One region of the Glutamicibacter soli genome, then DNA from elsewhere that is predicted to be linked to it. Evidence: predicted binding sites of a transcription regulator. Region 1 holds the regulator's gene; the other holds the start of a gene.
What was found. Region 1 encodes HspR, which represses chaperone genes until heat shock. Its sites were predicted from a motif close to AAGTTGAGTCNNNNNGACTCAACTT; they were not measured.

Region 1 (15,629 bases):
GATCCCGTTGCCGACTTCGCCGTAGCTGATGGCCCGGGAGCAGACCTCGACCTCGGTGACGTCTGCCTCACGCAAGGCGTTTTTCAGCATGTACTCGGCCATAGGTGAGCGGCATATATTTCCCGTGCACACGATCATTATCCGGAACATGGCATCAGTCTATGGCCACATCACATTTCGATCGAGAGCTACGCGCAAGATAATCAGCAACAATACGGCAACGATTTAGAGCAACCCCAAAATCACGGGGTGATTAGTGGATTAGGAGCATCATCGCGGCGACGAGAATGAACAGGACGCCGAAGACGATATTGAGCAGCTTGGCCCCGCGCACGGTGGTGGTGAAGCGCTGGAAGCTGCGCGCGGTGCCTGCGAAGAAGAAGAACATCACCAGCACGTCGACTGCGACGATGGTGCCGATATAGATCAGGTATTGCGGCAACAGCGGCTGGTCGGTGCGGATGAACTGCGGGGTGAATGCCAGGAAGAAGACAATCGCCTTCGGGTTCAGCAGATTGACCAGGATGCCGCGGCGCAGCATGGCGCCACGGGTGAGCGTGCCGCCGGTGCTGGTTCCGTCCGAGGCGACATCCGGTTTGGACAGCATCATCCGGATGCCCAGGTAGACCAGATAGGCGGCGCCGGCATAGCGGATGCCCGCGAAGAGCAGCGGGGAGCTGGAGACCAGCAGGCCCACTCCGGCGGCGACGATGACCACGTGGATCAGCAGGGCGATCTGCTGGCCGATCACTCCCCAGATGGAAGCGCCCCAGCCTTGGCGCATCGAGTTGTTCATCGTGTTGATGGCCCCGGCGCCCGGGGTGAAGCTGATGACGATGGTTGCGCCGAGAAGTGAAAGCCAGAGAGAAAGTGCCACCTGTCTAGGGTAGTGGCACTGCAGGAGTTCTCTTGACTCGAAGACTGGTCATGACGGGGCGTTCGGCAGGAGGCTTAGTTCGGCGGCGCGAGGACTTCCAGCCGGGCTTCATCCACGCCGGCGACGGCCCGGGCCATGAAGTCGCTGAGCAGTGCGACCTGCTGCTCGTCGTAGGAGGAGATCAGCTCCATCATTTTCGCTCCGAGCGGTCGGAACATCTCCCGCGCCTCGGCCATGGCCTTCTCGGTCAGGGCGATGTGCACGCTGCGGCGGTCCTGCTCGCTTCGCTGGCGGATGATGTAGCCCAGCCGGTCCAGCCGGTCGAGCATGGCCGTGGTGGCGGGGGAGCTGAGCTGCAGTTCCCTGCTCAAGTCCCGGGGCGAGGGCGAGGTTCCGGCGCGCTGGTATTTCATGATCACTGTCAGGCCGTTCATGTCGGTCCGGTGCGTGCCGTAGTGCCCGCCGGTGGATTCCACGTAGCGGTCCGAGGCCTGTCCGAAATCCTGCAGCAGCTGCAACAGCCGGTGGTGTGTGCTCGCGTCCATAACACAATTATAAACTAAGTAAACATTTCCATCATCAAACTAAATGTTGGTACGCTGTAGCGGTAGGCCACAGCGGTCGCAACTATTCGAATCAACGTGAGGACAGCCCCATGTCGCACATAGCGAAAGTCGATGAGCCCGCCGACCCTGCCGCGCGCTCAGTCAGCGGAAAGGGCATCGCCATCCGGGCGGTGGTGTATTCCCTGCTGATCGTGCTCTGGATCGGCATCGCGGGGGTCGGCGGACCAACCTTCGGCAAACTCTCGGACGTGCAGACCAACGACCAGACAGCTTTCCTCCCGGCCAGCGCGGAAGCGACGCAGGCCCTTGAATGGCAGAACAAGTTCCGCACGAGCGACGCAATTCCCGCGGTGGTGCTGGTGACCTCCGAAAGCGGCGTCGACCAGAAGCAGGCCGCCGCGCTCGCCGAGAAGCTTTCCGATTTCGAGTTCCTCGACGGGCAGGTGACAGGGCCGTTTTTGGCCGAGGATGGCAAGGCTGCCGAATTCATCATGCCGATCTCCTCGACGGTCAAGGCCGACGAGGGCGTAACCGCGCTGCGCACCCTGCTGGCAGACATCCAGCCGGAGGGCATGAGCAGCTATGTCACCGGTCCCGCCGGGTTCTCCGCGGACCTAATCGAGGCATTCGGCGGCATCGACGGGGTGCTGCTAGGTGTCGCGCTGGTCGCGGTGCTGGTGATCCTGCTGCTGGTCTACCGTTCGCTGCTGCTTCCGCTGACCGTGCTGATGACCTCCATGGTGGCGCTGTGCGCCGCCATCCTGGTGGTCTACTTCATGGCCAAGGAGGGGATCATCCGGCTGGACGGCCAGGCCCAGGGCATTCTCTCGATCCTGGTGATCGGTGCGGCCACCGACTACTCGCTGCTGTTCGTTGCCCGCCACAAGGAAGCCCTGTCCACGGGGCTGAACCGCTGGCAGGCAGTGGCCAAGGCCTGGAAGCGCTCGCTGGAGCCGATCATCGCCTCCGGCGGCACCGTGACCGTGGGCCTGCTGTGCCTGCTCTTCTCCGACCTGAACTCCAACAAGGCGCTGGGCCCGATCGGCGCGGCGGGCATCGTCTTCTCGATCATTGCCGCCCTCTCCTTCCTGCCGGCCGTGCTCGGACTGCTGGGCCGGGCCGCCTACTGGCCGTTCATGCCCAAAACGCAGGACGCGGAAACGCAGGCGGCGGCCAAGCCTGGACTGTGGGCCCGCATCGCCGCCTTCGTCGCTTCCCACCCCCGCCCGATCTGGATGGTGACGGCACTGGTGCTGGCCGTCGGCGCGGCGTTCTCGCTGCAGCTCAAGGCCAGCGGCGTGCCGCAAAGCGAACTGGTGATCGGCGGCTCCGAGGCCCGCGACGGGCAGGTGGCGCTCGGCGAGCACTTCCCGGGCGGCAGCGGCTCGCCGGCCACCGTGATCGTCAACGAGGTCGAGGCGAACACCACCCTGGACGCGGTCCTTGACGTGCCCGGTGTCGACTCCGCCTACCTGCAGGCCGAAGACGGCGGTCCGGCCATGGCCCAGCGCGGCGCCCCGGCGTACACCGTCGAAGGACGGAACCTGATTTCCGTCACCCTGAGCGATGCGGCGGACTCGGATGCGGCCGCGAACACTGTCACGCAGCTGCGCGAGACGGTGCACGAGATCGATGCGACGACCCTGGTCGGCGGAACCACCGCGACCCAGATGGACAAGAACTCCACCGCCGAAGCCGACCTGTTCAAGATCATTCCGATCACGCTGGTCGCGATCCTGGTCATCCTGATGCTTCTGCTGCGCTCGATCCTGGCTCCGGTCCTGCTGATTCTGACCACGGTGCTCTCCTACGGCACGGCGATGGGCGTCAGCGCGCTGGTGTTCAACCACGTTCTGGACTACGTGGGCGCCGACCCCTCGGTGCCGCTGTTCGGATTCGTGTTCCTGGTGGCCCTTGGCGTGGACTACAACATCTTCCTGATGACCCGGGTGCGCGAGGAGACGCTGCTGCACGGCACGCGGGACGGGATGCGCCGCGGCCTGACCGTCACCGGCGGCGTGATCACCTCTGCCGGCATCGTGCTGGCGGCGACCTTCGCCGCGCTGGGGGTCGTGCCGATCATGTTCCTGGGGCAGCTGGGCTTCATCGTGGCCTTCGGCGTGCTGCTCGATACCTTTATCGTGCGAAGCCTGCTGGTGCCGGCGCTGGTCGAGGACATCGGCCCTGCGGTGTGGTGGCCCTCGAAATTGGCGCAGGAAAAAACGTCGGCGGGTGTGCACCGGGCCTGAGCGCCAGGCTTCAGACGTGGCGGAAATCTCCTGTGATTCGCCCCGTTGGCAGGCTCCGGGACTGCTGAGTCCCGGAGCCTGCCTGTAGAATTGAAACCTGTACGCACCAATGGTTCAACGCCTGGAACACCCTGCCCGCCTCGGTGCGTAGTCGTCGACAGACTTGATTTCCTTCGAGCGGAAACTCCCGGATTCCCGGTGTTTTCGCGCGGGCGTCGGGCACTTTTCTTGCCGCCCCGCATCGGACTTCCTCCTGGATCGGCGAACCCGAGCGTCGAAAACGACGCGCGAATTCAGAGAGAAAGTTTAAGCATTGACCTCTACTTTTAGCGCCCTTGGCGTGCCCGCAAACCTGGTTGACGTGCTGACCGAGCGCGGCATCGACACCCCGTTCCCGATCCAGGAAGCAACCCTTCCCTCCACCCTTGCCGGCGGAGACGTGCTGGGGCGCGGCCAGACCGGCTCGGGCAAGACCCTGGCCTTCTCGCTGCCGCTGGTGGCCCGCCTGAGCGAGCGCCCGCAGCGCCGCAAGGCCCGTTTCCCGCGCGCACTGATCATGGCGCCGACCCGCGAACTGGCGACCCAGATCGCCAAGACCGTTGATCCGCTGGCCGCCGCCTCCGGCCTGCGCACCACCGTGATCTACGGCGGCGTCGCGCAGAGTCGACAGGAAAAGGCCATGAACGAGGGCGTCGACATCGTCATCGCCTGCCCCGGCCGCCTCGACGACCTGATCAAGCAGAAGATCGTTGACCTGTCGCAGCTTGAGATCTCGGTGCTGGATGAAGCCGACCACATGGCAGACATGGGTTTCCTCCCGGTCGTGCGCCGCATCATGGACCGCATGCCGACCGGCATCCAGCACATGCTGTTCTCCGCGACCCTGGACAACGGCGTGGACAAGGTCGTCAAGCGCTACCTGAGCAGCCCGACCATCCATTCGGTGGATGCGCCCGAGGCCGCAGTGAACACCATGGAGCACCACGTCTTCGTGGTCAGCAACGACGACAAGAAGGACCTGGTCCGTGTGCTGGCGCAGGGCACCTCGCGCCGCATCATGTTCATGCGCACCAAGCACCACGCCAAGAAGATGGCTGTAGTGCTGTCCAAGGCCGGCGTGCCAACCGTTGACCTGCACGGCAACCTGTCGCAGAACGCCCGCGACCGCAACCTGGCCGCCTTCGCCTCGGGCGAGGCAAAGGTCCTGGTCGCCACCGACGTAGCAGCCCGCGGCGTGCACGTCGACGGCGTGGAACTGGTGGTCCACATCGATCCGCCGGCAGAGCACAAGGCCTACACCCACCGGTCAGGCCGCACGGCCCGCGCCGGCTCCAGCGGAACCGTGGTGACCATCTGCACCCCGGACCAGCAGGGCGACGTCGCGACCCTGATGAAGCAGGCAGGCCTGAAGAAGGTCCCATTCGAAAAGGTCTCCTTGGACTCGCAGGTCGTCAAGGACGTCGTGGGCGAAGTGGCCGAACTGGTGCCGTACACCGCCCCGGTGAAGCAGCAGAGCAACCCTGCCAAGCGCAAGCCTGCCGGCGAATCCGGCGGTTCGCGCGGCGGGCGCGGCGGGCGCGGTTCACGCGGCGGCCGTTCGGCCGGCGAGGGCCAGAACCAGCAGCGCAGCGAGTCGGGCCGCCGCAATGAACGCAGTCCGAAGGCCTCGGGCGAGCGTCCAGCACGCGCTGGCCGCGGCGCAGGATCCGAGCGTCCGGCCGGTGCAGGCCGTGGTGCGAACTCGGAACGCCCATCGGGTGCAGGCCGCGGCTCGCGCCAGGGTGGCCGCGCCGCCCAAGGCGCCTCGACCGGGGGCCGCTCGCGTGGTCCGCGCCGCGCCACCAGCCCTGCCACCCGCAGCCGCTAGGCATTTCGGGCCAGCCGGAACAACGGCTGCCCACCTAGGAATCCTCCGCTCGTACGCCGAGCGGAGGATTTCTTTTGCCACCCTGCGCCCGGTGAGCGTCGAGCGCACTGACTAGACCGAAAGTTTAGCCCCGGCGGATGACCGGTGGCTGAAGTCCTCCAACCTAGTCTTGAAGTAGAGGAAATATCTATTTCGCCTAGCCAGGAGCACCTGACCATGATTGAATCACTGCAGAATTTTGTCGCTGCTTGCCCCGAGCCGCTGCAGTGGCTGGCGGTCGCGCTGGTTTCGGCCATTCCCTTCGTCGAGTCCTACTTCGGGTCCGTCATCGGAGTGCTGATGGGCCTGCCGCCGGCGGTCGGGATTCTTGTTGCGGTGCTCGGCAACGGCATTTCCATGCTCTTGTTCGTCAACAGCGCCCATGCCGTACGCTCCAAGGTGCGCCAAGGCAAGGAGAGCAAGAAGCCGAAATACGAAAAGATCCGCAGGGCCTTCGACAAGTTCGGCATTGCAGGGGTCAGCCTGGTTGGCCAGACCATGCTTCCCTCGCAGATCACTTCGGCGGCGCTGGTGTCCTTCGGCGCATCGAAGCAGAAAGTGATTTTCTGGCAGGCCATTTCCATCATCTTGTGGGGAGTGATCTTCGGAGTCCTGGCAGGGCTCGGCATGCCGCTGCTGACCAAATAATTCGTTCCCCTCGGCACGCTGCAAAGCAAAGCCGGAAGGAGCACGCGCACCAGTAGTGCGTGGGCTCCTTCCGGCTTGTGCCATCTTGGAGGCGGCGATTAGTCCTGCGGCTTCTTGCGGCCGAACCTGAAATAGCTCAGCGGACCGAGAATGTTGATGAAGCACAACCCCACCCACAATCCCTTGCTTCCGTGAATCTGCTCGGGCCTGCGTCGGTAGATGTCGATCTGCGCGGCGGCGAATAAGGCAACCTCGATCACGCCCGCAACGATGGCAGCTGCCCGTGCAATGGGGGACAGCTCGGAGAATTTCTTTTTGGTTCGTGCCATTCTTCCGCCTTTGATCTGTAGTTTTCGCTTCGTGACCGGACTGTCAGGAGTGGTCTGAAAAAGTTTTCGGTTGATGGGAATTATTCTGCCACCCCACCCGTTGAATAAGACAGAGCGCAAAGTTGAGTCGAGTTCACTCAAGTTAATTTGACAGTCGAAACCGGCTGAGTAAACTTGAGTCCGAAGCGCTCAATGGGGGTCCAAGCCCCCAGCGTTGGGATTTTTTTCAGACAAGGCAAAGGAGAGCCATTATGTCGCGTGCCGTAGGTATTGACCTTGGAACCACCAACTCTGTCGTATCCGTGCTCGAAGGTGGTGAGCCAACCGTCATCGCTAACGCGGAAGGCAACCGCACTACCCCGTCCATCGTTGCTTTCTCGAAGGGCGGCGAAGTCCTGGTCGGCGATATCGCCAAGCGTCAGGCAGTCAACAACATCGATCGCACCATCGCATCGGTCAAGCGCCACATGGGCACCGACTGGTCCGTTGCCATCGATGACAAGAAGTACACCGCCCAGGAAATCTCGGCACGTACCCTGATGAAGCTGAAGAACGACGCTGAGTCGTACCTGGGCGAGAAGGTCACCGACGCGGTGATCACCGTTCCTGCATACTTCAACGACGCCGAGCGCCAGGCCACCAAGGAGGCCGGCGAGATCGCGGGCCTGAACGTGCTGCGCATCGTCAACGAGCCAACTGCTGCTGCTCTGGCCTACGGCCTGGAGAAGGGCAACGAGGACGAGCTCATCCTGGTCTTCGACCTCGGTGGCGGTACCTTCGACGTCTCCCTGCTGGAAGTTGGCAAGGATGACGACGGCTTCTCGACCATCCAGGTCCGCGCGACCGCCGGTGACAACCGTCTGGGCGGCGACGACTGGGATCAGCGTGTTGTCGACTGGCTGCTGGCCCAGGCCAAGGCCAAGGGCGCAGACCTGTCCAAGGACAAGATCGCACTGCAGCGCCTGAAGGAGGCCGCAGAGCAGGCCAAGAAGGAACTGTCCTCGGCTACCAGCACCAACATCTCGCTGCAGTACCTGTCGGTCACCCCTGAGGGCCCGGTACACCTGGACGAGCACCTCTCGCGTGCGAAGTTCCAGGAACTGACCGCAGATCTGCTGGAGCGCACCAAGAAGCCATTCAAGGACGTCATCGCCGAAGCCGGCGTGAAGATCTCCGACATCGCCCACGTGATCCTCGTTGGCGGTTCGACCCGTATGCCAGCCGTTGCCGAACTGGTCAAGGACCTGGCCGGCAAGGAAGCCAACAAGGGCGTGAACCCGGATGAGGTTGTCGCCGTAGGCGCAGCCCTGCAGGCCGGCGTGCTGAAGGGCGAGCGCAAGGACGTGCTGCTGATCGACGTCACCCCACTGTCCCTGGGCATTGAGACCAAGGGCGGCGTGATGACCAAGCTGATCGAGCGCAACACCGCGATCCCGACCAAGCGTTCGGAGACCTTCACCACCGCCGAGGACAACCAGCCTTCGGTATCGATCCAGGTCTTCCAGGGCGAGCGCGAGTTCACCCGCGACAATAAGGCACTGGGCACCTTCGAGCTGACCGGCATCGCTCCGGCTCCTCGCGGCATCCCGCAGGTCGAGGTCACCTTCGACATCGATGCCAACGGCATCGTGCACGTGTCCGCCAAGGACAAGGGCACCGGCACCGAGCAGTCGATGACCATCACCGGCGGCTCCTCGCTGTCGAAGGAAGACATCGAGCGCATGGTGCAGGAAGCCGAAGCGCATGCGGAAGAGGACAAGGCACGCCGCGAGGCAGCCGAGACCCGCAACGCTGCCGAGCAGGCCGCCTACTCGGTGGACAAGCTGATCAAGGACAACGAGGACAAGCTGCCTGAAGAGGTCAAGTCCGAGGTCCAGGCCGACGTCGACGCCTTGAAGGCCGCCTTGGAGAAGCAGGACAACGACGACGAGGTCAAGGCCGCGTTCGAGAAGCTTCAGGCTTCGCAGTCCAAGCTGGGCGAGGCAATCTACGCCAACACCCAGGCCGAAGGCGCGGCTGCCGGCGAGCAGAATGCGCCGAACGCTGATGAAGACATCGTCGACGCCGAGGTCATCGACGAAGACGAAGCCGACAAGAAGTAGGGAGTTTAGGAATATGTCCGAGGCAAACAACCAGAACGAAAACTCCGGCCAGGAGCCGGAGGACCAGCCAGAGGCCGCTGACCAGCAGCCAACTGCTGACGCTTTGGGCCAGGCCGAGGCGATCCTGAACGAGGCCGGCGACTCCGTGGACGCGGAGCAGGACGAGGTCAGCGAGGTCGTCACCGAGCTGCGCAACGACCTGCTGCGCCTCCAGGCCGAGTACGTCAACTACCGCAAGCGCGTGGAGCGCGACCGTGCAGTGGCGCGTGAAAACGCCGTGCAGGGCATGCTTTCCACCTTGCTGCCCGTGCTTGACGACATCGACGCGGCACGCGCCCACGGCGACTTGGCCGATGGCCCCTTCGCATCGATCGCCAACAAGCTGGACTCGATCCTGGCCCAGCATGGCTTGGAGCGCATCAACGAGGCGGGGGTCGAATTCGACCCGAACGTCCACGAAGCGCTGCTGCGCCAGGCGGTGCCGGAGGTCCCGGCCGATCATGTGGGACAGGTGCTGCGTACCGGCTACCGCAAGGGAAGCAACATCCTGCGCGCTGCCCAGGTACTGGTCGCCACCGGCGAATAGCAACTAGCTAGCACAACTGAAACTGCCCACTGTCGAGTATTCGCCAGTGGGCAGTTTCGAATTGTCATAGAAAGGATGAGGCCCTGATGGCAAGTCAGGACTGGATAGACAAAGATTTTTACGCGATCCTCGGCGTCTCCAAGGACGCCTCGGACGCGGATATCAAGAAGGCGTACCGCAAGCTGGCGCGCAAGTACCACCCTGACACCAACGCCGGTGATGCAACCGCCGAACAGAAGTTCAAGGACATCACCGAAGCCAACTCGGTCCTCTCCGACAAGGAAGAGCGCGAGCAATACGACGCCATCCGTGCCATGGGCTCGGGAGCACGTTTCTCGGCAGGAGGTCCGGGCGGAGCTCCGGGCGGCGGCGCAGGGTTCGAGGACATCTTCTCCAACCTGTTCGGCGGGGGAGGCGGGGCACGCCAGCGTGGCGGGCAGCCGGACTTCTCCGACCTGTTCGGGGGAGCGGGCGGCTTCGGCGGTTTCGGCGGCCAGGCCGCTCCGCCGCGCAAGGGCGCGGACCGCACCGCGAACACCTCGATCTCCTTCGCCGGCTCGATCAACGGCACGAAGATCGGGCTGCGCGAGCCCAGCGGCGAGGTCATCGACGTGCGCATCCCGGCCGGCATCAAGGACGGCCAGTCGGTGCGCGTGCGCGGACGCGGGCAAGCCGGCGCCGCCGGCAACGGAGACCTGATCGTCAAGGTCAAGGTCGCCGAGCACCCATTCTTCAAGCGCGAGGACAACAACATCCGCGTGCACGTCCCGGTGACCTTCGACGAGGCCGCACTGGGCGCGAAGATCCACGTCCCGACCCTCGACGGGGAACAGGTCGCGGTGAAGGTTCCGGCAGGCTCCAACTCGGGCCGCACGCTGCGCCTGAAGGGCCGCGGCGTGAAGACCTCCAAGGCCACCGGCGACCTGCTGATCGTGCTCGACGTGGTCATTCCGCAGAACCTCTCGGATGCCGCGAAGAAGGCGGTTGAGGACTTCGCCGCAGCCACCGAGGGCGAGGACCCGCGGGCGGACCTGGCCTCGAAGGCCAAGCTCTAGGATCGGCACCCGCCGATCACCCGTCGCCGGCGCCGGAGGAGCCAACATCTTCCGGCCCCGGCGATAGACTCAAGATACAGCCAAGGCAGAAAGGTGGTTGAAGTACCGTGAACGGGGAGTACCTGCGACCTGTCTTCGTCATTTCCGTCGCCGCACAGCTTGCCGACATGCACCCCCAGACGCTGCGCCAGTACGACCGCATCGGCCTGGTTTCGCCCAGCCGGCAGTCGGGCAAGCAGCGCCGCTATTCCCAGCACGACGTGTCCCTGCTGCGCCAGGTTCAGGCGCTGAGCAAGGATGGCGTGTCGCTGGAAGGCATCAAGCGGATCCTTGAGTTGGAAAACCAAGTGGCTAGCCTTAAGGGCCAAGTGAACCAGTTGCGCGCGGAACTGGACTACGTGCGCCAAGGCCAATCGCGCATCTTCGCCGCCGGCACCGTCGCAGGCGACGTGGTGTCGCTGGCCCGCGGCATGCGCCCCTCGCGGCCCGAACCGACGGTATCGCTGTTCCCGGTGCGCCGCGCTATCGGCAGGTAGGCCTGCCGCCTGAAAGACATTAGAAATCCAGCCCGCCAGATCCTGGCGCGGCTGGATTTTCTGTCTCTATCCGAGCCGGCCGTGGCGGCGCAGCCGGGCTTCCAGCTGGGTGCGCACCGCCGGCCATTCGTGGGGCAAGATCGAGAAGACGACGGTGTCTCGCAGGGTTCCGGTCGCCGGATCGTACTTGTGGTTGCGCAGCACGCCGTCTTGCTTGGCGCCCAGCCGCGCAATGGCGGCGCGGGAAGCCTCATTGTGCCAATGCGTGCAAAACGCGACCGAGTAGCATCCGAGCACTTCGAATGCCCTGCGCAGCAGCAGGTATTTCGCTGCCGGATTGATGCCGGTGCCCTGCGCCGCAACGGCCAGGAAGGTCGATCCGATCTCCACCCGGCGGTTTGCGGCATCGATGTTCAGGTAGGCGGTGGCGCCGACGGCTTTGCCGGCGGAGGTGTCGATGATGGCGAAGGGGGCCATGGTTCCGGCTGCCTGGGAGTCCAGCCGCTGGGCGATATTGGCTTCCATCTGCTGTGCCGGGGGAGTTGTCGCGAACCAGTCCTCGTCGAGGCGTCCGGCGGCCACTACCTCGGCCAAGTCCGGCGCGTGCGAGGCGGCGAGCTGTTCCAGCCTCACCCCGGCGATTTCCATGGTGGGCGCGGTGGAGAACTCGGAGGCCGGGATTAATGACGAATGGCTCATGGCCACCAGTTTAGGGTGGACATGAGCCATTGCCGGACTTTATGTCCGGTCGTGCACTAGCCGACGCGAGTGTACGCCAAGTCGAAGACCAATCGGCCTGCCTTCAGCGCCTTGCCCTCGAAGCTGGTCAGGATGCGGCGTTCGAAGCGCGGGGCCCAGCCGCCGAGCTCATCGGTGAACTCCGGTTCCTTCTCGAAGCCTTCCATGCCCTCGCGGCGGACCTTGGTCAGGTTGCTTTCCTCGCCGGCAAGGTTGCCCGGGAACTGGTTCTCGAAATCCGGGTGGGCGGTGAGCGCGTCACGCATCTGCTCGGCGTAGTTGGACCAGTCGGTGGCCAGGCGCAGGGTTCCGCCGGGCTTGAGCACCCGGGAAACCTTGTCCAGGAACGATGCCTTGATCAGGCGGCGCTTGTGGTGGCGCGGCTTGTGCCAAGGGTCGGAGAAGAAGATCCAGATTTCGTCGGCGCTGTTCTCTTCGAGCATCACGTCCAGCACCTCGGGGGCGTTGGCCTGGACGGCGCGGACATTCTCGATGCCGAAGGACTCGACCTTGAGCATCAGCTGGGCCAGCCCGGGGCGGTAGACCTCCACGGCGAGGTAGTTGCGCTCGGGGTCGTCCTTGGCGGCGTTGGCGATGCACTCGCCCAATCCGGTGCCGATCTCCACGATCAGCGGCGCCACGCGGCCGAATGCCTGGTCCGGGTCGAGGGTGAAATCATCGGCTACCGAGGTGTCGGCGATCTTGCGGGGAGGCTCGATGACGTACTGCTCGGCATTGCGCTCCCAGGCGCTGGCACGGCGGCCCTGCAGGCGGTTGCCGCGGCGGACAAAGGAGACCGGTTCGGCCCGGAAAAGTGCTGGGTCTTTGGGGGTCGGGGTCGCGGCCTGACGCTGTTCTTCGCTCGAATCGCTCATGATCATTAATCCTAGCCGAGCGCACCGCATCGAATCTTCCCGCGAGAGTAGGGGATTGGCCACGGTTTCAGGGGAAAATCCGGGCTGTCACCCATAGCGCCCCGGGGAGCCGATGGGGAAGACTGGATCCATGACTGATCTATTGCGGGGAATCCTGAATATCATCTGGCTGCTCTTCGGCGGCCTGTGGCTGGCGCTGGGGTATGTCCTGGCCGGCATCATCTGCTGCCTGCTGATCGTGACCATTCCGTTCGGCATCGCTTCATTCCGCATCGCGGGTTACGCGCTGTGGCCCTTCGGCCGCACCGTCGTGGATCGCGGCGCTGTGGGAGCGTTCTCCACGCTGGGCAACGTGATCTGGCTGGTTTTCGCCGGCATCTGGATCGCCATCGGCCACGTGCTCACCGCCATCCCGATGTTCGTGTCGATCATCGGCATCCCGCTGGGCATCGCGAACCTGAAGATGATCCCGGTGTCCCTGATGCCGCTGGGCAAGGTGGTGGTCGCTTCGGACTACTACATCGGGACCATGCGCCGCTAGCGCCTGCCGTTCGGCTCGCACGGATTAAAGGGACCGGGGCTGCCCTTCCACGTGGAAGGGCAGCCCCGGTCCGTATTGGCGGTAGATGCCGTTGCTAGCTCTTGAGGTACTCGTCGTGCTGGCGGTGCGCCTCGGTGATTTCGTCGCGGATCTTGTCGATGTCCTTGACCTTGTCGCGGTACTTCTTGTCCATGGACTTCACGTAGGCTTCCTCTTCCAGCAGCTCGGTGTAGATCCGCTCGCGCTCGGCCTGGTCCGCGGTGTAGGAGAGGTCGGTGTAGTTGTTCGCATGGCGGCGTACGTTGTTCACGGCGGTCTGCGCCTTGCCGGCCTTGCTGAACAGGGAGGCGAGCACCGTGACTACCAGGACGCCGATGATCACGCTCAGCGACAGGCCGGTGGTGATCTCGATGACCGACACGTGCTCGCCGCCGTTGATGAACGGCAGGTTGTTCTCATGCAGCGCGTGCAGGATCAGCTTGACGCCGATGAACGCCAGGATCGCAGCCAGGCCGTAGGACAGGTAGATCAGTCGATCCAGCAGGCCGTCAAGCAGGAAGTACAGCTGGCGCAGACCCATCAGGGAGAATGCGGTCGCGGTGAAGACGATGAAGACGTTCTGGGTCAGGCCGAAGATTGCCGGGATCGAGTCCAGGGCGAAGAGGATGTCGGTACCGCCGATGGCCACCATGACCAGCAGCATCGGGGTCAAGACCTTCTTGCCGTCGATCTTGGTGAACAGCTTATCGCCGTCGTACTCGTCGGTGGTGTGGAACAGCTTCTTGGCCAGACGGATGATGAAGTTGTTCGCCTCGTCGGACTCGTCGTCCTTCTTGAGCAGGTTGCCTGCGGTCAGCAGCAGGATCAGGCCGAAGATGTAGAAGACCCAGGCGAACTGGTTGATCAGCGCCGCACCGACGAAGATGAATGCGGTACGGGCAATCAGCGAGAACACGATGCCGAACAGCAGCACCTTCTGCTGGTCCTCGCGTGGCACCTTGAAGCTGGCCATGATGATCAGGAAGACAAACAGGTTGTCGACCGAGAGGGCCTTTTCGGTGATGTAGCCGGCGAAGTATTCGGCGCCCATGTCCACGCCGCCGAAAATGAATACGACGATGCCGAAGACCAAAGCGAGGCCGACGTAGATGCTCGACCAGATGGCCGCTTCACGCAACGACGGAACGTGCGCCTTGCGGATGTGGAAGAAGTAGTCGAATGCCAAAAGTGCGAGGATCACGACAATCGTGATGCCCCAGATCAAAGGAGAAACTCCCATGGGGATTCCTGCTTTCGTAAGTTGGGTACAAGCCATCCAAGTAAGTCTCTTCGCCAACCGAAAATGGTTGGCCGCAGAACCCGGCAAGACTCCTGTGTCTTACGTACTGACGGATCAAACGCTTGTGAATACTCCCTTACGTGGGATCAACTCTATCTTGAGTTTTGCCCTCAGGGAAAGTTCAGGCATGTGCGGTGCGTTGACCGGCGGTGGTTGTTCGACCGGTGGAGCCGCCCATCGCCGGGCCTAGGGAGAGGCATTTCGCGCGGCCAGGACTTGTTCGCGCAGGATGTCCGCGTGTCCGCAGTGCTGCGCCAACTCACGCAGCATGTGAAGCTGGATCCAGCGCAGGGGCAGCGGCCCCCGCTTGTTCCCGGGGAAGACCGTTGCGCCGGTCGTCCCCTCCAGGACCTGGTGGGTGTGCGCTATTTCTTCGCGATACTCGGCAATGACGGTGGCAATGTTGTCGCCCTCTTCGAGCTTGAACGACTCATCGGGATTCGGGGCGATACCCAAGATGGAGCGGGAACTGCTGGTGGGAGCCTCCCGGAACCAGACCTTCTCGACGAATGTTCCGTGCTTGACCAGCCCGAGCAGCGTGGTGCGCGACGGCACGAGCTGCACTCTGGCCTCCTCTTCGGTGAGGCCGTCAAGGCAATCGAGCAGCACCGCCCGATGCTGGTCGATGAAGGCCTTGACCTGCTCATCGTGTTCGGCGAAGAAAAGCTCTGGTGAGTTCGGGTTAGCCATAGCTCCATTGTTCGCAGGTCGGCTCGGTGAATACAAGGAAAAACTTTTTTGAAATTGTTCGGCGAAAACGGAATAACCCCTGTCAAACAAGAGTTGAGTTAAGTACACTCAAGTTTAAAGGTTCACCCACAAACGAAAGGAAGCGCGTGGACACCAAACTCACTACCAAGAGCCAAGAGGCTCTCTCGGCCTCCGGGATGAACGCATCGACCGCAGGCAATCCCCAGATTGAACCTGCGCACCTGCTCAAGGCGCTGCTGGACCAGCGTGACTCGGTTGCGGTGGCACTGCTGAAGACTGCAGGGTTGGATGTCGACGCGCTTTCGGTGAAGGCGAGCTCGCTGATCAAGGCGCTGCCTTCCAGCTCCGGTTCCTCGGTGGCCCAGGCCCAGTTCTCCCGCCAGCTGTTGCAGGTGGTGAACAACGCCCAGGAGACTGCGACGGAAATGGGCGACACCTACGTCTCCACCGAGCACCTGCTGATCGCACTGGCCAGCGACCAGACCAAGACCGGCGAGGCGCTGCGCGAGATGGGAGTTACCCGCGACCTGCTGGTGGGAACCCTGCCCACCATCCGCGGCGACCGCAAGGT
Region 2 (15,629 bases), 1.4 Mb from region 1:
CCCTTGTAGACCGGGGTGGCCGCGGCCACGATGGCCTCGATGCGCTTCGGTTCCAGCTTGTGGTTGACGTCGCGGAACTCCATGGTGCCGGCCACGCGGAAGCGGTCGCCGAGCGGGGTGCAGGCCACGCGCTGGGACGGGAAGTAGATCGGGTGGGTCGGCATGCTCTCCGGTTCCACGGTGAACGAGTAGCCACGGCCTGCCTGGACAACCACCTTGACACCGAACTTGGCCGCCAGGTCGGTCATCCATGCGCCGGTTGCCAGCACCACGTGGTCGGCGGTGATGGCGCGGCCCTCGGAACCGATCACGGTGACCGATCCGCCGTTGTCGCGCACGTCGGTGACGTTGAAGGCGCCGATGATGTCGCCGCCACGGGCGACCACAGACTCGGCGAGCGATTCCATGAACTTCGGCGGGTTCAGGTAGCGCTGGCCCTTGATGGCGATGCCGGCGGCAACGTTGTCCGACAGGGTCGGCTCGATGCTGCGCAGCTGGTCCCCGGAAAGCAGGTCGAAGTCGACATGGCCACCGGTCTTGTGGATCATCTCGAACTCATGCAGCAGCGCGTCGCGGTCCTTCATGGAAACGAAGCCGGTCAGGAACGGGTCTGCAGGCTTGGTCAGCTCGCGGGCGCCCGGTCCCGCGGAGGTGTCTTCGGCGATTTCGTCGAATGCGTCCAGGCCGGTGTGGCCCACCTCGGAGAAGATGCGCATGGCTTCTTCCCACTTCTTCGGGGTCGAGTGCCAGGCGAAGCCGAGCAGGAAGCGCAGCAGCTTCCCATCGGCCTTCAGCGGAATGTAGAGCGGCGAAGCTGGATCCAGCATCATCTTCAGGCCGTTGGAGAACACCGACGGTTCGGCGATCGGCAGGGTCAGCGCCGGGGTCAGCCAGCCGGCATTGCCCCACGACGAGCCGGAGGCCACGCCGCCGCGGTCCACGACGGTCACCTTGACGCCGGCTTCCTGCAGGTACCAAGCGGTCGACAGGCCAACGAAACCTGCGCCGACAACTACAACATGATCAGGAACAGCTGCACCCATGATCCACACTCCTAAGTTTTCAGAGCCCCTCCACACGGGGCCGTCGCAACTCACTTTTGCGTGAAACAGGGCGAAAATCAACGAGTCCTGAGGATTCGACGGTGAGCGAGGACACACCAACCTGTGATCTGCGTTTTATACGGAGATCAAACTCAAGCGCCGTATTTATTTCGGCCAATCACGCTTCGACGGATAAAAAGCCTCCGGAGCACCACTGATTCGCACAGTTGTGGGTCGAGGATTTCGCTGCCTGCGTAGACTGGAGTGGAATCATCTTTCCTGCCTAGCTAAGGAAAATCAGCAAACTTATGGCATCACGCAAACCAGCCAAGAAAAAGCAGTCGCAGGGCCATCCAGCCCGCCGTGAAGGCGCAAGCTCGGTTCCCTTTGAATCCGAGGTCCGACAGGATCTGCAGCCTTTCAAGTCCCAGCTCTTCCGCCATTTCCAGGAAGAGGGCCGTCCTGCCAGCGAAACCCGTGCGGCGCTGGAAGGGCTGACCACGCTGCTGACCGTGCACGCCCAGCTGCGCAAGTCCGTGGACGTGAAGACGCTTGACCCTGAAGTTCTCGGCGAACAGCTGGGCCATCTGTCGTCACTGGGCAAGGAAGTTGCCGAGGCCAGCGCGGCGATCCTCAAGCACTATTTGACCTTCCTGGGCACCACCGCCAACTTCGGCGGCAGCGTGGATGACTTCAAGCAGACCTTCGAGTTCCTCTCCCGCATGGCCGGCGATTCGCCGATCATCGCACCGTTCCTCGAAGACGACGAGGCAAACGCCGCGCTGGAATCCATGCCGTACGTCTATGCCGCCCGCGAGCTGGTCAACTGGGTCGGCGAAGGCAAACCCACTTCGCCTTCAGGCGTGCTGACCGGCCAGACCCTTCAGGATGCGGCGTCCGCACTGGGCCTGCTGATCACCGTCGACGAGAGCGCGGAACCCGCGGCGGCCGGATCGGTCCTCTGGGAGCCGGAAGACGGCACAACCGTATCCAGCCTGGCCGAAGTCCCGCGCCTTTCGGCCTACTGGGACGCGCTGATCGGCACCGCCATGCTGCGTTACCAGGCACCGAACGCCATGCCGACCGAGCCTTTGGCCCAGGCATTGCTCGGCTCGACCGGCCCCGGCTCACGCCTGGTCAAGGAACTCATCGCGGAAGTCCTCTTCTCGCACGTGCTGATCAATACGCTGGAAACCCCGGGCCAGTCGACCATCGCGGAAATGACGGCCGGCGTGCTGAGCAACGCGGCCTCCAGCACGCCTCCGCGCACGGAGTTCGCGCTGCAGGTTCCAACCACCGACGACCTGCCGGAAGAGCAACACCACCTGATCCCGAGCCTTGAGATTGTCATCCCGCAGGTCGAAAGCCTGCTGCGCAATTTCGAGCGCGAAGGGCTTGTGGTGATCGACGAGGAGATCACCGTGCCTGTCGCTCTGCGCTCCGCGCTGGAACGTGCGCTCGCCAAGGTTTCCGACCACGTACTTGGCGGCAACGCGGAATCCGAGGATGCTGAGGCCGATGTGGTCAAATAGGGCGCATCGCGGAAAACCTTAAAGGCTGAAGGAGTGCGACAGATGCGTCGCACTCCTTCAGCCTTTATTTCCTTGAACAACCCATCCGCTAGATGCTGCGGGTTGCCAGCTCGCTTGAGTGGCGCGGCAGGCGGTCGAACCACGGGTTCTCGCCTGGCTTGCCGACGTTCACGATCAGGAACGACTTGTGGTTGTTGTCCGCGTTGATGGCCTGGTCGACAGCAGCCTTGTCGAAACCGCCCATGGGGCCGGCAGCCAAGCCGACGGCGCGCACGGCCATGATGAAGTATCCGGCCTGGAGCCAGGCATTGTTGTTGCCCACCGCGGTGCGCACGTCGGGATTCTCGAACATGGACTTGCGCTCTGGAGCGTGGGGGAAGAAGCTCGGGAATTCTTCATGCCACTCGGTGTCGAAGGACAGCACCGCCAGCGCAGGAGCGGTCAGCGCCTTCTGCGCATTCGTTCCCGACATGGTTCCAGCGATGGTTTGCCGTGCTTCGTCCGATTTGACCCAGGTAATGCGAAGCGGCTGATTGTTCATCAGCGTAGGACCCATCTTCATCGCGTCGTAGATGGCATCGAGGGTTTCATCGGATACTGGCTCATCGCTGAATGAATTCGCGCTGCGGGCTTCGAAGAAAAGTTGATCGGCGGCAGCCGGATCGATCGAAAGTGCTTCGTAGATGCTGGATTCAGCTTGAATGGTCATGGGCTCGCTTTCGCAGTTTTCACGGATCCTTGGTGAATAGGATATAAAGTTCCCGTGCCGCTATTGCCGCTTTGTGAACACTGTCACTAGAATGCGCATAAGCCCTGCGTTATAAAAGGTACGTTACGTCACTTGCGGACAACGGCGTGCGATGGGGGCACAACGCCGATGAAAGATCGTCCGCTCAGTAACGCAACGTACCTTTTAATCACCCTTGGTCCTTCGTGGTGCCACTCGCAAAACACCACCAAGTACCTAACCGGTGATCGGTCTTCACCGATACATCTATAACTTATCGTGTCTGCAAGAATTGCGAAATCATACTTTAGTAGGAGGGTAGGCCTAGAACGGGATACTGGCCGTCAAAATCCAGCGCCCATTGCGCTCTGAAGTATTGAATCTTCCGCCGAAAGCCTTCATGCGGTCCTCCATGCCGATAAGGCCGCTGCCGCCGATTGGCAAGGAAGATTTTCCAGAGCTCGAATCCGTGGTCTGATTAGTAATCTTAAGCCGTGCCTCGTTGCCATGAACGGTCAGAGAGATGGAGCATTCACCGCCAGGCAATGCGTGCTTAATGACGTTGGTCGTCGCCTCCTGCATGACTCGATAGAGCGCGGTTTGCGCCGAGCGCGGGAGGTCGGAAATTTTTTCCTCGGTGTGCGAGGACACAACAAAATTCGCCTCACGTAGCCGTTGGGAGAAAAGCTCGACGCCCTGGACCGCATAAACCGTAGTTGCCGCTGGCTTGTCGGAGGCGCTCACGGCCGGATCCGCCATGGTTCCATCCGTACGCAAGACATTGAGCATCAGGCGCAGGTCATGAAGAGTTTCGGTACTGAGCTTGGCGATAACGTCGATTGCATCCAACGCCATCTGTCCATCATTGGCGAATTTTGCAGCCTTGGACTGCATCGCAACTACAGTGATGTCATGAGCCACGATGTCGTGGAGATCGCGTGCGATATTCTTCCGCTCGTCTTCGATGGATTGCTGCGCCCTGCGGCCAGCTTCTTCAATATCTTTGACTGCTTTGACGTTCCGTTCACGCAGAACGAAGATGCTCCGCGTCAGCGCGAAAGACAATGCCGCAAACGGTGCCACCATAAGAATTAGGATCGCATCGTCACCAGCTCTTGCAATGAACTGCACCATCCAACCTACAAAGAGAGTCAGGTACCAAACGCGAATTTGCTTGGATGATGCTGTTGCAGCCAATGCCGAAAACGCCACAGAAGAAAGCACTATCCAGAGGAGAAGTTGCCCATTCCCGAAGAAAAAAAACGCTGAGGCAATATAAATACCCAAAGACGCGCCAACCCAGCGACGGCCAATAATCAGCGCCGTACAAAGCACCACTCCTGCTAGCGCTCCACGGATCGCCCTCTCAGGCGCTTCGTTAAATCCATCTTGAAGTATGGTGATGATCTCGGTGGCTGAAATCGCCAACAGTACTGCGGTGCCACCCCAAACAACGACACCCCGACCAGCAAACTGCTTGGTCAGGGTGTCTTTCAGCCTTGCTTTCATACGCCGAATACTTCACTGGCTAGATGGTGAAGTCAAGCAGATGAAGTTCTTAGCAGGCCAGACCGTAGTTCTTGCAGAACCAGTTCGAGAAGTCAGTGCCCCAGCCAGCTGGGGTCGCAACTGCGCCACCCTTCGAGATCAGCTGGCTGCCAGCGGTTGCGGCCGATGCCGGAGCTGCAACTGCAGTAACCGGCGCAAGTACCAATGCCGCTACCGCGAGCATCTTCAGTGCCTTCATAACACACCCCATGGTTGAGTATTCTTATATATAGTTTCGAGTGAGCAGTCCGGACCTGGCCTGCAGTATCTTTCTAAGGAAACTGATGGAGCAGATCAAAGTGCTCATCGTCGACGACGAGCCTCTAATTCGGAATGCGCTGGGCACAATCCTAGCAACGGATCAGAGAATTGTAACGCTTGAATCTGTAGATAACGGATTAAAAGCGGTTGAATTTTGCCGGGACAATAAAGTCGACGTTGTTCTGATGGATTTGCAGATGCCGGTCATGGACGGCGTCGAGGCTACACGCGAAATCAAGGCCACTCGAAACAGCCCCGCAATCCTGGCCATCACCGCCTTCTCCTCGGACGATTACCTCGTCCCCGTGCTGGCTGCCGGAGCCGGAGGCTACTTGGTCAAAGACACCGAACCGGCTGAGATCATCAGCGCGATCCATGCGGTCCACAACGGAACCGCAGCCATTTCCCCCTCGGTTTCTTCGGATCTCGTCTCCGCAATTCAATCGGCATACCGGGACACCAGTCAGGAAGTCCGGGATCTGATCGAGGATCTCGGCCTCACTGCGCGCGAGGTGGAAATTCTGAACCTTCTGGCGAACGGACTTAATAACACTGAAATCAGCCGAAAATTGAAGATTTCAGAAGCCACCGTAAAAACGCATATGGCCAAGATCTTCTCCAAGCTCGAAGTTCGCGACCGCGTCCAAGCGCTGGTCGCCGCTACGCGCATGGGCCTCATCGAGATTCCACGCGATCAGTAAGCAGCTTCGCCGATGGTGAAATAGGTCTCCTAACACGCCTTCCCGGCAGGTGCCGGGAATAGATTTGTGCCGAATACGTTGAACATGAGCATAGACCGCTCAAGTTTCTACTAGGAGGTTCACTTGCCAGCATTCTTCGGCTCACCCGACAACGGCTCGTTCGAGGAATTCCTCTCCCGGTTCCTTTCCTCGCGCGCTCAAGCTGCCCGGCCGATCGATATCACCCGCCTGCTTTCCGCACGCACCCATGAGGCAGTCACCACCGCAGCCTCGATTTCGCATGAGCACGGCCATGACGAAATCGATTCGCTCCACCTTCTCATTGCGCTGTTGCGCACCGAACCCATCCGTTCGCACCTCGAAGCCATGGGCACGGACATCGAGTCCCTGTCCAAGGATGCCATCGCCCACCTGCCGCAGAGCCAGGACCAGCAGGAGAAGCCGACCCGGCTTTCCTCCGCCGCACAGCGCAGCCTGTTCGACGCCTACCAGGTGGCGCGCAACTACGGTTCGACCTACATCGACCCGGACCACCTGTTCCTTGCTTTCGTCTTCAATCCGGAATCCCCCGTCAGCAACCTGCTGGCCCAGCACGGGATCACCGGCCAGTCGCTGCAGCAGGCAGCCATGGAGCAGGTCCAGCGTGCCCAGTCCGGCCAGGCGCAGGACTCCGAGGAGTCCGACGTCTCGATGCTGGAGCGCTACGGCACCGACCTGACCGCATTGGCCGCGGACGGCCAGATCGACCCGGTCATCGGACGCGACGACGAGCTGGCCCAGGTCATCGAGATCTTGGCCCGCCGCACCAAGAACAACCCGGTGCTCATCGGCGAAGCCGGCGTGGGCAAGACCGCCATCGCCGAGGGGCTGGCCCGCGCCATCGTGGCGGATGAGGTCCCGGAGCAGATCCGCGGCGCCCAGCTGATCTCCATCGACCTGCCCGGCATGCTCGCAGGCACCCGCTACCGCGGCGACTTCGAGCAGCGCCTGACCGGCCTGCTGGAAGAGGTCGCCGACGCCGAGGGCCAGGCCATCGTCTTCATCGACGAGATGCACCTGCTGGTCGGCGCGGGCTCGGGCGAATCGGGCAACATGGACGCCGCCAACATCCTCAAGCCGCGCCTGGCGCGCGGCGAGCTGCACCTGATCGGCGCCACCACGCTGGACGAGTTCCGCAAGGTGGAGAAGGACTCCGCGCTGGCCCGCCGCTTCGGCAAGGTCACCGTGGAGGAGCCGTCCCAGGAGATCGCGCTGGCGATCCTCGAGGGCCTGCGCGAATCCTACGAGGACCACCACCAGGTGCAGTACACCCCTGAGGCGCTGAAGGCCGCGGTGAGCCTGTCGGCCCGCTACCTGACGGACCGCCGCCTGCCGGACAAGGCGATCGACCTGATCGACATCGCCGGCGCCCGCCGTTCCATCGCGGCCGGGGACACCGAGGACGTCCAGGGCCTGCGCGCCGAGCTGGTCGATGCAGAGCGCGACAAGGCCCGGGCGATCTCCGAGGAGCGCTTCGAGGACGCCGGAGCCTGGCGCGACCATATCACCGCGCTGAGCGAGCGCATTGCCGCGGCGGAGCAGGCCGGCGACGCCGGTATCACCCGCGTGGTCGACGAAGCCCAGATCTCCGAGGTCATCTCCCGCTCCACGGGCATCCCGGCCTCGCGGATCTCCGGAGACGACAAGGCGCGCCTGTCGACGCTGGAGGAGTCGCTGCACGCCTCGGTGATCGGCCAGTCCGAAGCCGTGGCCGCGGTGGCCCGCGCGGTGCGCCGCAACCGCACCGGCCTGTCCCCCGCCCAGCGCCCCATCGGCTCCTTCCTGTTCCTCGGCCCGACCGGCGTGGGCAAGACCGAGCTGGCCAAGGCCCTGGCGACCAACCTGTTCGGCTCGGCCGACGCGATGATCCGCGTGGACATGAGCGAATACGGCGAGAAGCACACGGTGGCACGCCTGATCGGAGCGCCTCCGGGCTACATCGGCCATGACCAGCCCGGCCAGTTGACCGAAAAGGTGCGCCGCAACCCGTACTCGGTGATCCTGCTCGACGAGATCGAGAAGGCCCACCCGGACGTGTTCAACGTGCTGCTGCAGGTGCTTGACGACGGCCGGCTGACCGACTCGGCCGGGCGCACCGTGGATTTCTCCAACACGCTGATCCTGATGACCAGCAACCTGGGCGGCGAGTATCTGGCCAACAAGGCAGGCAACTTCGGCTTCACCTCGGCCAATGCGGCCAGCGAGGCCGGCGAGATCCGCGCCAAGGTGATGGGCAAGGTGCGCGAGTTCATGCGCCCCGAGTTCCTGAACCGGCTGGACGAGGTGCTGCTGTTCAGCAAGCTGAGCCAGTCGGAGATCGGGCAGATCGTCAAGCTGGTGCTGGCCGAAACCGGCGAGCGCCTGGCCGACCAGGAGCTCTCGCTGGATGTCAGCGACGCCGCTGTGGCCTGGCTCGCCGACGAAGGATACGACCCGGAGTTCGGCGCCCGCCCGCTGCGCCGCCTGGTGCAGCGCAAGGTCCAGGACGCGATTGCCGACCTGCTGATCAACGACGCGGTCGCCGCCGGGGACACCATCGCCGTGGACTACGCCGACGGGAAGCTGAAGGTCGCCAAGCAGGTCGCGCCCCCGGCTCCGCCGGCAGCCGAGGAAAAGGTCATGGACTTCTTCGGCAGCTAGCCAGCGCAGCCAGACCAGCGAAGGGCGGCCTGCGGGAACCGGCAACGGTCCCGCAGGCCGCCCTTCGCCGTCCCGGTCAATTGCTTGCGTTGCCCTACCCAAGATCCCCGCGCCCCGGTAGGTTGGTACCCATGGCGAATATCGGCATGATCACTCTCGATACCCTGGACGAGCAGTCGGCGGCTGCCTGGTGGCGGCTGGTGCTGCACGGCGAATACGCGGGCCAGTACCCCGGCTTCACCATGCTCTCGATTCCCGGGTTCCCGGCCAGAATCGGCTTCCAGCAGGTCGACGAGGTGGCTGAAGGCAAGAACCGGGTGCATCTGGACCTTGAGGCCAAGGCCGACCGAGCCAAGGAAGTCGACGAGCTGCTGGCGGCCGGGGCCACCCTGGTCGAGGAGCACACGGATGACCCCGACTTCGGGTGGAGCGTACTGCGTGACCCCTTCGGCATCGTCTTCTGCTTATCGGATCCCCACGGGGACTAGTCTCATGGGCCTTTTCTCCAAGAAGTCCGCGCAGCCGGCAACCCACCGCATCGATGTGCATTTCGCGCAGCCGATGACCGTCCGCCTGCGCCAGCAGCAGGAGCAGGCCCTGCTGGAAGTGGCGGCGGCCAAGCAGCAGTGCGCCGCGCGCGTGGTCGCTTCGGGAACCGCGATCTCGGAGCACGAGGAACCGCTCTCCAGCGATGTGCAGTTCGAGGTCTCCTGCCCGGACCTGAAGAAGCTGGTCGCGGCCGTGAGCGGTTGGCTGGTGGCCAACGGGCTGGCGCGCGGTTCATGGATCGAGGTCGACGGCGAGCGCACCGCGCTGGGCACCAGCGAATACGTGCTGCTGCGCACCCGTCTGGCCGAGGAATTAGATGCGGATCTGGAAGCAACCGTGCTGGCGCTGCACCGTGCGCTGGGCGACGGCACCATCGGATGGCATGAGGACGTCTATTTCCGCTTCGACGGGCCGGTGTTCGTCTTCAACGGCGACTCCGCGCAGGCGATCCTGGACGCGCTGGGCGGGGAGCTGGTCAAGCACCCGCTGCTCCGCAAGGCCGAACTGGTGGCAGCGACCCCGGCCAGCTAGCGTATTTCCAGCCGCGTTCGGCGAATTGTTCATTTTTGCGTGCGAAGAAGGCTCTTCTCGGCCGTGCACATAGACTGGAGATTCTGCCATATCCTTGGAGGTCGTCATCCGAAACCGCATTCTGGGCCTTGCAGTTACCGCAGCATTCCTGCTGTCTGGTTGCAGCTCCGCCCCGCCACAGCAGCCCGAGGTGGCTCCCCCGGCAGTGGGTTCGACCGCGTCGAGCCCTGCCGCCGAGGCCGTAGCACCGTCATCTACCCAGTCCGCAGAACAATCGGTGGAACCACTCCGGAATTCCGGGCAGGACTGGGCCGACGAGAAAATCCAGATGTGGGTTGACAATTCCGGGATCAAGTCCACCAAGGGATTCCTGTACCCCTACAACTTAATGACCGGCTGGACCTCGCCCAAATCCGGAGTCATCGACATCAAGCTCGCGAATGACATGGTCTTCAACAAGGACGGAATGCAGGAGTCCTACCAAGGGCCGACCGATGAGCTTCGATTCATGGGTCTGATCATGTTCGAGAGCATCGGCAAGGACTCGCCCGAACTTGAAACCATTACGTTCTCCACCGAAAACAACAAGTACTCAGGCACCTACACCCGCGCATTGACCGGGGCCGATCCGGAGGACCGCGAAGCCTGGGCGCAGGAGAAATACGTCCAATGGCTGAACAGCATGAACGACACCTACGAATCGTTCTGCAAAGCGGAAATCACCAGCCTCAAGATCTACCGTCAGTGCATTCCGAGCGATCCGCATGCCTACATCGACAAAGTTGAATCTCCCGCACCCGGTGAACTTGTGGTAACCCTCGAGGATGGACCATGGATGGACGGCACCTACGATTTGCCGGCATCAGGGTTTGTATCCAGCAACATGATGATCCGCATCAACGAAAAGAACGACGGTCTGCAGCCTTTGGAGAAACTGACCGTCACAGCACGCGGCGGCGAAGACACCAGCGTCGAAGAATACGATGAGTCCATCAATGGCTAAGCCATCTACGCTGGTCCCATGAGCCTAGAACTTTCAATCCCGGTTGAATCCGGTGCGGTCAGCGCCCTGCTGGACACCGCGGATGATCCAACCGCACTGCTAGTCGTAGCGCACGGCTCCGGAGCCGGCAAGGACCACCCGTTTATGGCTGGCTACGCGCAGGCGGTCGCCGCACTGGGTATCTGCGTCCTGCGCTTCAACTTCCCCTACATGGATGCAGGCAAGAAGTTTCCGGACAAGGCGCCGACGGCTGTCTCAGTATGGAATCACGTGCGCGACTGGGCCGCGGAGAACCTTGCCGGCGATCTTCCCATCTTCGCCGCCGGCAAATCCTTCGGCGGCCGCATGGCATCCGTGGCCGTGTCCGAGGGAATGGACACCGCAGGCTTGGTCTTCCTCGGCTACCCGCTGCATGCGCCGAAGAAAGAGGAGAAGCTGCGCGACGAGCACCTGTACCCGTTGCAGGTTCCGATGCTTTTCCTCGAAGGCACCCGAGATCCCTTCGCCAACCCGCAGATCATGGCGGATGTGGCATCCAAGCTGAATAACCGCACCGAACTGGTTTGGTTCGAAGGCGGAGACCACTCGTTCAAGGTGGCACGCTCGGGGCGCACCCCGGAGCAGGACGGGTCAGGTCTTGCCCAGGCCACGGCTCGCTTCATTTCCGCATGCCTTTCGCTACCCTGAAATCTGTTCACCGAATTCACAGCTTGATTCTGGAATCCACTCTTTTGCTCGTTCGTTCTACTACTACACCCGCCACGTCCATCAGGAGCATCCATGGCGCTAACCGTTATAGAACCCCGAACCGATTCCCCGCTGCCGACTGGGGGCTCCCGAACACTCATCATCGTGGGCAGCGATGGAAGCGGCAAGACCACCACCATCAATGCCTTGGTCGATGAACTCGTACGCGATGGAATAGCCGCAAGAAATGTCGCAAACCCGGCTGGGCGTCGCTGGTTCACCCGTCAATTCACGGACAAGGGCCGCACGATCCCCGTACGAATGCTCGACCTGTTTGAATCGTGCATTCGCACGCTCAATGTCGCAGTCAATTCCTTTACCGCAACGCGTTTCGACGGCTTAACCGTCATGGATCGCCACTTGCACTGCCAGTTGGTGCTCCGCAGGCTCCGCGGCCAGCCAGCGGGCCTGCTGCTTCCCAAACTTGCGAAATATATGGTCCGGGAATCCCAGATCATCGTCTTGGACGTTGACCCCGCACTCGCGCAGGAACGTATCGTTGCGCGCGCGGAGGATTTCGAGACACTGGATTATCTGGTTTCGAGTCGACGAGAATATCTGACGATGGCGGCACAGCAGGGCTGGACCGTCATCGATGCATCCGGCACCGTTGCCCGAACGGTACGACAGATACGCAACACGCTAGGTTGCTAGGTTGCTAGGTGCCAACATCACCGGCGCCGAGGGACTCGCAATTTTCCGGCAGCCTCCGAAGCATGCCTCGGGATGGCTTCCTGCCTTGCCAGCGGCTGAATCAACGCTGGATTCGAGATACACCGATGCCCCTGGACCATAAACGGTTCAGGGGCATCGGAGTGTTGAGTTGCTGGCACCTATGACTTATACGTAGTCTTGGTACTTCTCAAGGTGGCGGACCGGGGTGGAGAGCGCATCGCGGCGGAACGGATCGCCCAGCTCGCGGGTGCACATGATTTCGATAACCGTGGTCTTGCCGTCGACCATCTGCGCGTCGATGGCTGCCTGCAGCGCAGGACCTACGTCTTCCAGCTTGTCGACAACAACACCCTCGGCACCCATGCTGCGTGCCATTTCTGCAAAGCTCTCGCCGTTGTCCAGTTCGCCTGCCACGAAACGGCGTCCGTAGAACTCGACCTGGTTCTTCTTCTCGGCGCCCCACTGGCGGTTGCGGAACACGATGGCAGTCACCGGGATGTCATGGCGTACCGCGGTGAGCACCTCGCCCATGCTCATGGCCCAAGCTCCGTCACCTGCGTAGGCGATTGCAGGGCGCTCCGGAGCCGCGGCCTTGGCGCCGATGATGGTCGGCAACGCGTAACCGCAATTGCCGAAGGACATCGGTGCGAAGAAACTGCGCGGACGTTCGAACCGCAGGTAGCTGTGGGCTACCGAGTTGATGTTGCCGATATCGGTGGACACCATCACGTCGCGAGGCATGGCCTTTTCCAGCTCGCGCAATACCTGACGAGGGTGCAGCCAGTTGCCTTCTTCCTGCTCCGCCTCCTCGATGACGTCCAGGGAGTAGTCGTCCTTTTCATGGGTCCAGTTATCAAGTTCCGCTTCCCACGACTGCTTGGCGTCCTGGATCGTCGCCGCGCGCTCGGCCTTGGTGGCGTCCGAGGCCAACGCCTGGTTCTTCAGTCGTGCAACCAGCTCGGTGGCCACTGCCTTGGCGTCGCCGCAGATACCCACGGAGATCTTCTTGACCAGTCCAAGCATCTTGTGGTCGGCGTCCACCTGGATGATCTTGGCGTTCTTCGGCCAGTATTCCTGTCCGTACTGCGGCAGGGTACCGAATGGGCCAAGCCGGGTGCCCAAGGCCAGAACCACGTCCGCCTGGGCAATCAGGCTCATGCCTGCCTTGGAGCCCTGGTAGCCCAGCGGGCCAGCCCACAGCGGGTGGCTCGCAGGGAAGGAGTCGTTGTGCTGGTAGCTGTTGACCACGGGGGCGCCCAAGCGTTCGGCCAGGGCCTTGCACTCTTCGACGCCGTCTGCCATGACGATGCCGCCGCCGGAAATGATCACGGGGAACTTGGCCTCGGCCAGCAGCTGCACCGCTTCATCCAGGGACTTGGTTCCACCGGCGCCGCGGTCCACACGACGCGGCGCCGGAATCTCGGTGACACTCTCGCTGTAGAAGTAGTCGCGAGGAATGTTCAGCTGCGTCGGGCCGATCTCGCTCATGGCCCGGTCGAAGCAGCGTGCGGTGTATTCAGCCATGCGATGCGGATGGGTGACATGCCCCTGGTACTTGGTGAACTCCTGGAACATCGGCAGCTGGTTCGCCTCCTGGAATCCGCCCAGGCCGATGGTGTTGGTGCCGGCTTCCGGAGTGACGATGACAACCGGGCTGTGGGCCCAGAATGCTGCGGCAATTCCGGTCACGCAGTTGGAGATGCCCGGGCCGTTCTGCCCGATCACCACACCGTGGCGGCCGGAAGCGCGGGCATAACCGTCGGCCATGTGCGCTGCACCCTGTTCATGCACCACGGGAACCAGGCGGATGCCTGCCGGAGCGAAGATGTCCATGGCATCCATGAAGGCTGATCCCATGATTCCGAAGATATCGGTGACGTCATTGGCAACCAGCGTTTCAACAAAAGCCTCGGACGAGGTCATTTTCTGCGCGCCCTTGACCGCTTCGCGTTTGGCCACCGAGTTCTGAACCTCGGCGTTTGCTGATTCGATGATCTGCTCGGACATGTTGCCCCCTTCGGACATCGGACCCCTAAGGAGCCATTTGATTGTGTCTCATTTTTTGCCTGCACATTCCACAAAAAGTGGGATTGAGATCAAAACTATGCGTCGTGGGTCACATTCGTCAACCCCTGTTCAGCTTTTTGTTTCAAATGCTAATATTTAATGAAACTCGCAAGGCTAGGAGCTAACTAATGGAAAACCTCACCGAACCCTCCTTGGGCCCCAGCGGAGCAGTACAAGGTGAAACGCCAGCTCTGCGAATGATCGCGCTTTTGGAACTCATCACCACCCGCGACCAGCTGTTCACCCTGCAGTCACTCGTCGACCAAACCGGCATTCCCAAACCCACGTTGCACCGCATGCTGCAACAGCTGGAAAGTTCCAACCTTTTGACCCGGCACAGCGACGGCCGGCATTACGCAACAGGCTCGCGCATGCGCCGGCTTGCCGAGGATACTCTTCTCAACGACACCCGCAACGGGGCGCGCAACGCCATCCTGAAAGACCTCGTGGCCCAGATCGGCGAAAGCTGCAATGTCACGGCGCTGTCCGGGAACGAGGTCATCTATCTGGACCGCGTGGAGACGACCGAACCGATTCGCGTCCACCTGGGCCCGGGTTCCAGGGTTCCGGCGCATTGCTCTGCCAGCGGCAAGTTGATTGTTTCGCAGTTCGGAACCGCGCAGCGCGAAAGGCTGCTGAACAACGATCGGCTCACCCGCTTCACCGCCCACACGCTCACCGACTACCCCGCACTGGAATTCGAACTCGCACGGATCCGCCAGCAAGGCTACGCGCTGGATCAGCAGGAATACCTCGACGGACTGGTGTGCCTCGCAGTGCTCGTCCCCAATGCATCGGGACGATCGAATATGTGTGTTGCGGTGCAAGCCCCGATCATGCGCAAGAGCGCAGCTGATCTCGAAGGCCTCCTTCCCCTGATGCAGCGCGCCGCCGCGGACATTGCCCGTATCGAAGACCTGACCGACAACTCCGAACTCCAAGCATCAGGATGGTGAGCCCCATGAACGTCCCGGAAACTACCGAAATCCCTCAAGCGGTCGCCGAGGAAAACGCACCGGACAGGGAAAACGTCAACGTCCGAGGGCTTTTCGGGATCGACAGCAACCTGACGGTGAGCCGTTTTACCCGCGCCACGGCACAGGTCCCGACGCTGGACGCTTCATATCAATTCGACAGGTCAACTACCCTCGCCATCCTGGCCGGCTTCACGCACAAATCCCGCGTTCTGGTCCAAGGCATGCATGGAACCGGCAAGTCGACCCACATTGAGCAGGTCGCGGCCCGGCTGCGGTGGCCGGTGATGCGGGTGAACCTCGACGGGCAGCTCAGCCGACTGGACCTGGTGGGAAAAGATGCAGTCGTCCTGCGCGACGGCCAGCCGATGACAGTCTTCCAAGAAGGCGTCCTGCCCTGGGCCATGAGCCAGCCGATGGCGCTGATCCTGGACGAATACGACGCGGGACGACCTGATGTCATGTTCGTGATCCAACGCCTGCTGGAACAAGATGGTGCTTTGGTTCTCCCCGATCAGAACAGGGTCATCCGGCCGCATCCTGACTTCCGGCTTTTTGCCACTGCCAATACCGTGGGACTGGGCAATCTTAC

Region 2: ACTX90_RS01800 (ATP-dependent Clp protease ATP-binding subunit) is a predicted target of HspR. The motif match lies at 5,894-5,918, and genes of this name have one in related genera.

Annotation. Positions count from the first base shown of each region.
Region 1 covers NZ_CM125969.1:2,802,418-2,818,046, reverse strand. Annotated here, with positions in the region: gene ACTX90_RS13400 (arsenate reductase/protein-tyrosine-phosphatase family protein) at 1-90, opposite strand, end outside; gene ACTX90_RS13395 (LysE family transporter) at 254-877, opposite strand; gene ACTX90_RS13390 (MarR family winged helix-turn-helix transcriptional regulator) at 952-1,422, opposite strand; gene ACTX90_RS13385 (MMPL family transporter) at 1,533-3,692, shown strand; gene ACTX90_RS13380 (DEAD/DEAH box helicase) at 4,033-5,559, shown strand; gene ACTX90_RS13375 (hypothetical protein) at 5,776-6,246, shown strand; gene ACTX90_RS13370 (PLDc N-terminal domain-containing protein) at 6,345-6,575, opposite strand; gene dnaK (molecular chaperone DnaK) at 6,827-8,677, shown strand; gene ACTX90_RS13360 (nucleotide exchange factor GrpE) at 8,691-9,263, shown strand; gene ACTX90_RS13355 (DnaJ C-terminal domain-containing protein) at 9,350-10,318, shown strand; gene ACTX90_RS13350 (heat shock protein transcriptional repressor HspR) at 10,486-10,854, shown strand; gene ACTX90_RS13345 (GNAT family N-acetyltransferase) at 10,921-11,553, opposite strand; gene trmB (tRNA (guanosine(46)-N7)-methyltransferase TrmB) at 11,610-12,467, opposite strand; gene ACTX90_RS13335 (YccF domain-containing protein) at 12,598-13,008, shown strand; gene ACTX90_RS13330 (TerC family protein) at 13,103-14,287, opposite strand; gene ACTX90_RS13325 (DinB family protein) at 14,534-15,037, opposite strand; gene clpB (ATP-dependent chaperone ClpB) at 15,184-15,629, shown strand, end outside.
Region 2 covers NZ_CM125969.1:360,930-376,558, reverse strand. Annotated here, with positions in the region: gene ACTX90_RS01830 (NAD(P)/FAD-dependent oxidoreductase) at 1-1,043, opposite strand, end outside; gene ACTX90_RS01825 (hypothetical protein) at 1,352-2,575, shown strand; gene ACTX90_RS01820 (malonic semialdehyde reductase) at 2,664-3,284, opposite strand; gene ACTX90_RS01815 (sensor histidine kinase) at 3,627-4,811, opposite strand; gene ACTX90_RS01810 (hypothetical protein) at 4,861-5,049, opposite strand; gene ACTX90_RS01805 (response regulator transcription factor) at 5,135-5,812, shown strand; gene ACTX90_RS01800 (ATP-dependent Clp protease ATP-binding subunit) at 5,936-8,491, shown strand; gene ACTX90_RS01795 (VOC family protein) at 8,638-8,979, shown strand; gene ACTX90_RS01790 (hypothetical protein) at 8,984-9,571, shown strand; gene ACTX90_RS01785 (hypothetical protein) at 9,960-10,574, shown strand; gene ACTX90_RS01780 (alpha/beta hydrolase family protein) at 10,593-11,261, shown strand; gene ACTX90_RS01775 (AAA family ATPase) at 11,427-11,975, shown strand; gene xsc (sulfoacetaldehyde acetyltransferase) at 12,162-14,003, opposite strand; gene ACTX90_RS01765 (IclR family transcriptional regulator) at 14,192-15,019, shown strand; gene ACTX90_RS01760 (AAA family ATPase) at 15,025-15,629, shown strand, end outside.